4 regions of the Succinispira mobilis DSM 6222 genome follow, and region 4 is predicted to be linked to each of the others. Evidence: riboswitches for the same ligand, from Rfam matches in the RefSeq annotation. Region 4 holds a riboswitch; each other region holds the start of a gene.

Evidence for each region. A riboswitch is a leader RNA that binds a small molecule or an ion and turns the genes downstream of it on or off. The one in region 4 is predicted to bind cobalamin.
Region 1: linked by a shared signal. The riboswitch ahead of cobT (nicotinate-nucleotide--dimethylbenzimidazole phosphoribosyltransferase) and the one ahead of SUCMO_RS0103555 (sirohydrochlorin cobaltochelatase) in region 4 are both predicted to bind cobalamin.
Region 2: linked by a shared signal. The riboswitch ahead of SUCMO_RS0105600 (MotA/TolQ/ExbB proton channel family protein) and the one ahead of SUCMO_RS0103555 (sirohydrochlorin cobaltochelatase) in region 4 are both predicted to bind cobalamin.
Region 3: linked by a shared signal. The riboswitch ahead of SUCMO_RS0104905 (hypothetical protein) and the one ahead of SUCMO_RS0103555 (sirohydrochlorin cobaltochelatase) in region 4 are both predicted to bind cobalamin.

What each region holds. Positions count from the first base shown of each region.
Region 1 is NZ_KB913028.1:1,415,233-1,417,433, forward strand. It holds gene SUCMO_RS10995 (nicotinate-nucleotide--dimethylbenzimidazole phosphoribosyltransferase) at 1-241, opposite strand, end outside; gene cobT (nicotinate-nucleotide--dimethylbenzimidazole phosphoribosyltransferase) at 247-1,275, opposite strand; cobalamin riboswitch at 1,360-1,540, opposite strand; gene fsa (fructose-6-phosphate aldolase) at 1,574-2,201, opposite strand, start outside.
Region 2 is NZ_KB913028.1:1,173,642-1,175,842, reverse strand. It holds gene SUCMO_RS10975 (energy transducer TonB) at 1-65, opposite strand, end outside; gene SUCMO_RS0105605 (ExbD/TolR family protein) at 76-483, opposite strand; gene SUCMO_RS0105600 (MotA/TolQ/ExbB proton channel family protein) at 486-1,106, opposite strand; cobalamin riboswitch at 1,287-1,461, opposite strand; gene SUCMO_RS0105595 (hypothetical protein) at 1,635-1,901, shown strand; gene SUCMO_RS0105590 (EAL and HDOD domain-containing protein) at 1,962-2,201, opposite strand, start outside.
Region 3 is NZ_KB913028.1:1,037,275-1,039,475, reverse strand. It holds gene SUCMO_RS0104910 (hypothetical protein) at 1-303, shown strand, start outside; gene SUCMO_RS0104905 (hypothetical protein) at 361-870, opposite strand; cobalamin riboswitch at 1,098-1,245, opposite strand; gene SUCMO_RS0104900 (Rossmann-like and DUF2520 domain-containing protein) at 1,602-2,201, shown strand, end outside.
Region 4 is NZ_KB913028.1:752,972-755,172, reverse strand. It holds gene SUCMO_RS0103570 (HpcH/HpaI aldolase/citrate lyase family protein) at 1-385, opposite strand, end outside; gene SUCMO_RS0103565 (citrate lyase ACP) at 387-674, opposite strand; cobalamin riboswitch at 826-999, shown strand; gene SUCMO_RS0103555 (sirohydrochlorin cobaltochelatase) at 1,116-1,991, shown strand; gene SUCMO_RS0103550 (acetylornithine transaminase) at 2,139-2,201, opposite strand, start outside.

The DNA of each region.
Region 1 (2,201 bases), 660 kb from region 4:
TGACTATTGGAGCCTGAACACGTTTTGCAAATATTGCTAAAGGTAAATCTACCTCTTGCTCCTCTTTCTTAAGCACCAAAATCTTTCTTGGAATAATTTTAGGGCTAGGATTTTCAGTAATGCCAGCTAATTTTTTAGCAATTATTTCAAAATAATGCAGACTATTTAAGGGCTTTGTTAAATTGTCGATTCTAACTTGACATTTTTTCATAGCAACAAAATCTAAGGCAGGTATTTGCATCTCAATCACTTTAAATATTCCTCCTTACTATTTTCTAAAACTTCTGTTATTCCTGTTAACATTTCCATTACAATCGATGCGCCAATAGCTTCACCTAATCTTACTTTCATATCTAAACATGGCTGCAAGCCAAGTGTATTCAACGCTATAATATGTGCTGGCTCACCTGACAAATGTGAGGCAAACATATAGTCTTTAGCATTTTTATGCATAGCTTGAGCAATTAAGGCTGAAGCAGTTGTATTTAACCCATCAATAATAACTGGACAGCTATTTGCCGCAGCCGCTAGTATCACACCTACAAGCGCCCCGATCTCAAAACCACCTACTTTAGCTAAAACATCAATACCATCTTTAATATCTGGCCTATTTATTTCCAGTCCTTTACGCACAACATCTAATTTTACTTGCATTCTACTGTCAGAAATGCCTGTCCCTCGACCTGTAATTTCTTCGGGTGACATACCTGTAAAAGCTCCCACAATTGCAGCACTTGAGGTTGTATTGCCTATACCCATCTCCCCTAAACTAAAGCAGTTATACCCATCTTTTACTTTAGAATTTACAATCTCAATCCCTACTTCAATCGCTTTTATTGCTTCTAATTTACTCATCGCTGGTCCTTCAGTAAAATCCTGCGTTCCATAAGCAATTTTACGTTGCCACAGCCCAGGTACATTCTCCATATCTCCTGCAATTCCAACATCTGCGACTACCATATCCGCTTGACAATAGTTTGCAAAAGCATTAGCACTTCCACCTTTAGCTATCAAATAATTAGCCGTCATATGCATTGTCGTTTCAATTGGATAAGCGCTAATTCCTTGCTTAGCTACCCCATGATCTGCCGAAGTTATAACCATACAATGTTTTATTGTTGTACAAAACTTATTTCCTTTGATAGCAATATATTTTCGTGCCATCTGAGCAAGTCTACCAAATTTTTTTTGCTCTAGTATAACACTACTAATATTTTCACAATTTGAAGATGGCACACTTTTAATGTTTTTTAGAGTTTTCGTCAATAAATTCATCTTTACCTCACTGTTTATCATATTCTTTATTAAAAAACAAAGAGACTTTTGAAAGTTTCCCTTCAAAAGTCTCTTTTCCACAAAAACTTTTAACAACTCAAGGCAGGTCTCCTGGCTCCCGATTCATCAATTTTACACCTTCCCCCTTAAGAGTGGCATTCGTAAAATCTCCTCGATACAGTGGTGGGCCCGCGTTTACACATTTTTCAATGCTCCTACTTCCCTATTCTTCACATTATGTGACACCTTGGTTGAAATATTCAATTGGAAATTATTATAGCATAACTCTTTGCTATGGTCAACTCTTGCTATTTTGATAATCTTGCAAAAATTTTTCTATTCCTTTATCGGTTAATTCATGCTTAATCATATCTCTGACTAGGCTAGGAGGAATTGTAGCAATATCAACTCCAGTTTGAGCCAATAAATTTATATGTTGCAAGTTTCTTACACTAGCAGCGATAACTTTTGTTTTAATTTTGTATAGTTTAAAGGTTTGTATTATTTCTTTTACTGCCTGAACCCCATCTTCACCAATATCATCTAATCGCCCCACAAAAGGACTCACATAAGTTGCGCCAGCTTTTGCAGCAAGCAATGCTTGAGCTAAATTAAAAATTAATGTTACATTTGTTTTTATACCTTTGCAAGCTAATACATTGACCGCTTTTAGTCCTTCTGCCGTAGCTGGAATTTTTATAATAATATTGGATGCTAACTTATTCAATTGTTCAGCTTCTTTAATCATCCCCAAATAATCAGTTGCTATTACTTCTGCACTTATTGGTCCAGAAACTAATCCCGCAATCTTTTTTATTACTTCAGATAACTGTTCGCCACTCTTTGCCACTAAGCTAGGATTAGTGGTAACTCCACCAACAACTCCCCAAGCTACAAACTCTTCTATTTCTTTTATTATTGCCGTA
Region 2 (2,201 bases), 420 kb from region 4:
GCTAAGATAAGTAGCCCATGAAAAGCAACCGAGCTAATTAGTCCGATATTTGCTCTTTTATTCATAATTTTTTATTCACACCCCACTATCTGTAGCTAATCCAAAACGCGTAATTCCTGCCCCTTTTATTTGATCTAAAAGTTTTACTACCTTGCCATAATCAATATTTTTATCCGCTCTAATTATAATAGCAAAATTAGGATTATTATTTTTTTCAATTTTTGCTTGCATAAGTAAGTTGCTTAAATCTATTTTCTTATCTTCTAACCACAAACTTCCATCTTCTTTCATGGTAACGGAAAAAGTGCTTTTCACTTCTAAAGTAGTATTTGTTGCTGTGGGTAATTTTATTGGAATAGTTTTTAATTCAATCATATACATAGTTCCCAACATAAAAAACACTAATAAAAAAAACATTATATCTATCATCGGAATTATCATTAGCTCAGGCGGCTTTATAATTCGGCGATCTCTTAGTCTCATAGCTACAAATCTCCTCTATCTATTTGTTCATTTAACTTACTCCCACATTCTTCAATATTAGTAATCATTGAATCTAAGCGTTGGGCAAAATAAGAATGGGCTACTAAGGCTAAAACTGCCACACAAATACCTGTAGCCGTCGCAATTAGTGCCTCGCCAATTCCTGCTGTAATTGCTGTTGGTTGTCCAGCTTGAAGATCAAAAACACTAAACGAAGATATCATTCCTACTATAGTTCCTAATAACCCCAATAATGGCGCCATTGTTACTATAACGCCCAAGTAGCTTAATCTAAAACGCAACCGGGCAATTATCATACATGCTTCACTTTCCATAAAAGCAGTAATATTTTTTTGGCCTTGTTCCACTCGTTGCATACTCGCAACTAAAATTCTCGCATTTTCTCCTGCAGTATTGCTTGCTAGTGTTAAAGCTTGCTCCCACTCATTATTGCGCAAATACTGACAAAATCTTTCTGAAAAATCATTCCCAGAGTCTACACTTTTAAAATAAAGCCATCTTTCTACCGCGACTGCGATCACTATCATTGAACAAACTAATAATGGATACATTACTAGTCCACCTTTGTGAAAATACTCCAAAGTTTGCATTACTGAATTCATGTTCATCCCCCAAAATTTCATATTAATTTGTGAACTTCTCCTAAATACCTGCCTTGATATCCTAACAAAAATAAAACACCTTCTCATTAATATTACGAGAAGGTGTTAATTGTGGTTTATGCAAATTAAAAGAATTCCTAAAAAATCCTTTATCAATTACCACCTATCACTCGTAGGTACAAAGGTAATTAATTATGGGTAGTTCTCCTGACTCTAGTTCATCGCTTCTTTAACCTTCCCAAGTTTCCTCAGTGGTATCTTTAAAGTCGCTCCCTATCACAGTGGCGGGACCGTGCCGGTTTTTACCGGACTTTTCTATTAAGCCCTTACGGGCACCTATAATTTATATTATTCAGTTTTAGTTTCACATTTACACTTCAGTATAGCATTGTTAAATATAAGTGTCAATAATACTATTTTGACGTTGTCGCTCTCTAATAGGCGTACTAGCTTGTTTTTATTTAAAGTATATGCTATTATTTAGTCAAAACTACCTTCTAAATATTATATTTAAAGGAGGCTTTAAAAATGTCTTTTTATATTAGCTTTCAAAGTGAACTGACAAAGAGCATTTTGCAAATTGCAGATAGTTATGCTAACAAGGTTGACAGTTTGGTCTGTTTCCATTATGGTCAAGCTATGGCCTTTACTAAAATGTTAAACAATTTTTACCCGGGAGAGTTTTCCAAAGAACAAGCTAATTTGCGCGAAAGTATCCACCAACAAATTAAAGCAAGATACGGTGAAACAATTTACCTAAATCTAAAAGAAGAATATCTTAATCAAATAATTTAACAATAAATATCCAATAAACAGAAGCACTAATTTATAAATTAGTGCTTCTGTTTATTGGAACTATATTACAAAATCATTTCCCCATAAAATCGCTTCTCGATAAACCGCACTTATATAAGTGCCATTAATACCTAAGCGACTAGCATAATAAAAATATTTATCCCAAATACCTTTTTCATAGTTTTCCACTAACATTAGTAATAAAAATAGTATACTGGTTTTGTCTTCACCGATTAATACATTACGAATACTTTTATCTAAATTTATTTCTTCAAGTATTTCTTGCATAGTACTGTTTAA
Region 3 (2,201 bases), 280 kb from region 4:
TGTAATAGCGCTGGTAAAAAACTGATTATTTATGAAGCAATTATAACTAAGCAAACTGTAAATATCGACCATTGCTTGTTTATCTGTGAAGATTGCCTAACCTTATTACAACACCCACCCAAACACAATCCGAGTCAACTACACTTTCTTAGCACTACAATTTGGAATGACACCCCGATAGTTAAAGCTTTGGCTATTGCACAAGTGCAAAAACTTGCTCCAGTTCTACCTTGGGCGCAAGAGCTTCTAGATTCAGTCTACCTTGAACCAGAAATTCAAGATTTAATTGCACAGTTAAAATAAAAACCACGTTTTCGGAGAACTTCTTTTAGATAGCTTCTCCTGAAAACGTGATTTTTGCTATTTTAACAATATTTCTAACATGGCTTCCGCAAAACTATTTTTAGGAACTGTGGCAAATTGACGGTTATTGCCTACTACTTCTTTACTAGCAATCAAATTATTTTGTCCAGCAAAAATCTCCGTTTTTTCCACCAGATACATTTTTTTCGCAACATCAAATTTTATCGTTAACTGACAATAGGTTATTATATCTTCACCTGCTAATTTACTTGCATATTGCTTATTTAAACGCTCTAGAACTTCTTTATTCGTAAACACCGTTTTAACTAATACGCTCACCAATTTATGCTCTTTAACGATACTGTCATTAGCATAAGTGTAAATTCCTATATCATTTTCTAAAATTGGCTGCCAACGTTCTTTTTCAATTTCTTCTAGAGTAGGTTTGGGTAAAATCGACATTTCCCAATCTAAGCCTTCGCCATTAACTACACCCGTAGCTGCAGATACTGTTTTACCTAAGCTTAATACTAACAATAATACGCCTAACAACAATATTTTCTTCATAATCAACACCCCTAATCTAATTAAATGTATCATTTTGCTGACTTGAATTTAGCTAAGATAAAATTCTCAAAAATAAAACTTTTATTTCTAGCTCCACTAAATCTTGTTGATAATAAAAACATCACCACCTTCCTCAATTTTTAGACAGAAAAAAACTCCCCTTGCTATAAAGGGGAGTTTTAGTTTTTATGTGCACTAAAAAACCCTCTTTTCCTGTCGCTCGCAAGTCAAGGTTTTAATAAACAGTTAGTTCTGACTCTGTTTTAAGTTTTTTCTGCTATTTAAACTTAAAACTTTACAGTGGCGGGACCGCATTGGCTTTGCACCAATTTTCTCTAGCTAAAATCTCTAGCTCCTGTTTATTTTTTTATTTAATTTTCATATAATACGCAAAATTATACCATAAGTTATTTTATCAAACAAGTGATTTTAATTTTAGAAGTATTAAAAAACAATTACAAAGCAGTACTCTACTCCCAATATTTTTTTATTACTGCTACTTGCCTTCATTTTTTTTTTATGCTATTATCTTACTTGTGTGAGGCTATCTTTTTAGAAGTTTACATACTAGCTAGTATTCTATTTGAAAATTTTAATACCGCTTGGATCAGACTAGACCGAGACGGCACAATAAAGCACACTTATCTTAGTGTTTCTTTTTCCTGTGATTATTCACGCCTCTCTTTCTAGAGAGGCGTTTTTTTATTTTTAATTTCTAAGGAGAAAATTTAATGAACCAAAAAATCGCAATAATCGGTTTTGGAAAACTAGGACAAACTCTAGCAAAGGCCTTAAAAAATACAACTTGGAATTTGGTTGGTGTTTTTGATAAAGAATGCGACAAAGGTAAAAATATCGTACAAGCGCTTCAACTAAGGTATTATGATAATCTAGAAACTTTATTATTCGAGGCAGATATTATCTTTTTAACAGTTCCTGATAACTTAATAACCACTCTAGCCCAAAAAATTGCTACATTAAATTATAACAACAAAAATCAATATTTTTTTCACTGTAGCGGTAGCCAAAATCTAGATGCCTTACAGCCTCTTCATACAAGTAATATTGGCTGCTTTCATCCTCTGCAGGCTTTTACTGAAAATACTACTAGCTTAGAAAATACTTATGTCGCTATTGATGGTGAACAAAGTAGCTTAAATATCGCAACCAAACTAGCTCACACCTTAAACGCTGTCCCTATACATGTACCGGCAAATGACAAACCTCTCTATCACGCAGCGGCTTGCATTTTATCAAACTACTTAGTTAGTTTAACTTGTATCGCTGAAGACATTTTTATGAAATGGTCTATTCCTCGCGAAGCTTTATTT
Region 4 (2,201 bases):
TCCCACGCGGAGTTTCTAACAAAGCAATTAACTTAATATTATTAGCTATCGCACCTTGTCCATCCAAAAGTTCTGTAACTTTTTTTATATCTGCGCCACTTTCTACTTTAGGAATCAACAAAGTGTCGGGAGCACACTTTGCAATAAACGGAATATCTTCTAGACCATAAGTATCTAACGGATTCACCCGCACAACTTTTTCACAAGTTCCATAATCAATAGTTTTCAAAGCCTGTGCTACTAAAATTCTTGCCGCATCCTTTTCCGTTGGTGCCACGGCATCTTCTAAATCTAAGATAACCCCATCAGCTTCAAATAAATTACCCGCTAAAAGCATCGCTGGGTTATTGCCTGGCATAAACAATAAGCTTCGTCTCATTCTCATTTTAGATTTTCGCCTCCTTAATTGCCCCGCTACGCAATAAGGCAGTAACTAACCGTGCTTCAATCGTAAAGTCTACTGCCCCTCGATCAAAAGCCTTAATATCTAAACCCAAAACCTGATAATCTGCTAAAACTTTATGCATTAACTTTGTAATGGTTTCTCCATATTGTAGCATTACAATACTATCTAAATCGATATTATTATTACCACTATTGTTGGGCGTAACAACAATTGAAATATCTCCCGACTCTAGTGTTCCTGCTTTAGCCATGACAATCTCTGTTCCCATATCTTATCTCCTTATCTTTAGGCTAAATTTAGCTTTATTCAGCCATTTTCTTGTTAAAATTGTAACATTTAAACTTTTTTTTAGCAACTCTTCCTTCCGGTTAATTGGCTCTTTACTTGACACAAAAAAAATTTTTAGCTATAATCAGTTCTAGATGAATAAAAACATAGGTGCCCGCAAGGGCTCAATAGAGAAATCAGTAAAAGCTGATACGGTCCCGCCACTGTATGGAGGAGTATTTTGCACAATGCCACTGGTAAAACTGGGAAGGCGCAAATGTACGATGAATCCAAGTCAGGAGAACTGCCTATGTACAATCACCGAAATTTACCTACGAAGGATAGGGAGGGGGTTAGAAGCTAGTTTTTTCTATCCTTGCCTTTGGGCAGGATTTTTTTGTTTTTTAAGACTAACAAATTAAGAAAAGAGGTTTCTTGGATTATGCAAAAATTTATAAAATTATTATTGGCGGTGTGTTTAATGTTATCTTTCACGATGAGTGCCAGTGCTCAAGCAGCACCTACTAAAAAAGCTTTAGTTGTAGCTAGTTTTGGTACAACATTTCCAGACACTTTAAAAAATGATATCGAAGGCATTGAAAATGCTCTAAAAAAAGCTTTCCCAGATCGCGATTTTTATCGCGTATTTACTTCTAACATCGTTAAAAAACGTATTGCAGAACGTGATGGTATTGTTATTGATGACTTGAAAACAGCACTAGATAAACTTGCCGCTCAAGGCTATACAGATGTACTAGTGCAAACAACTTTGCTTACACCAGCAGAAGAGTATAACAACAAGATTTTACCTGCAATTAAAGAATATCAAACAAACAAAACTTTTCAAAAATTAGTTATTGGCAAACCTTTGCTAACTGAAGATAAAGACTTCAATCTCGTAGCCAAAGCTTTAACAACTCAAATGCCTAAAAACCTTAATTCAGATCAAAGCGTTGTGTTTATGGGACATGGTTCACCACATATGCATAATGTGGCATATGATAAATTACAGGCTGCTTTTGATAAATTAAATATCCCCGCTGTAATTGGTGTGGTTGAAGAAGATGATCATCCTAATTTCGAAGATATGCAAGCAACAATTGCCAAGCGTAAAATCAAAGAAGTAATCCTTATGCCACTAATGGTAGTTGCTGGTGACCACGCTAATAATGATATGGCTGGCGATGAAGATGATTCTTGGAAAAATCTTCTTAGTGCCGATGGTTATAAAGTAAGTGTAGTTTTAGGCGGCTTGGGTCGCAACTCTGAAATTCAAAAAATCTATGTAGCTCATGCTAAACAAGCTTTAAAAAACTAATATAAATGTAAAACATAAACAAAGAAGGTGCTGGCGCATTAAACTAGTGTGCCAGCACCTTCTTATATCTAAATTTAAAAATTTCAAAGAGTAAAAAGAGCTGACGCTAGCGATAATTTTTCATCACTAATGCGCAGCTCCTTCTTTTTAAGCTTCTTTAATCATTTCTTGCAAAACTTCATTAATAATCTGCACCAGTTTGTCTATCTC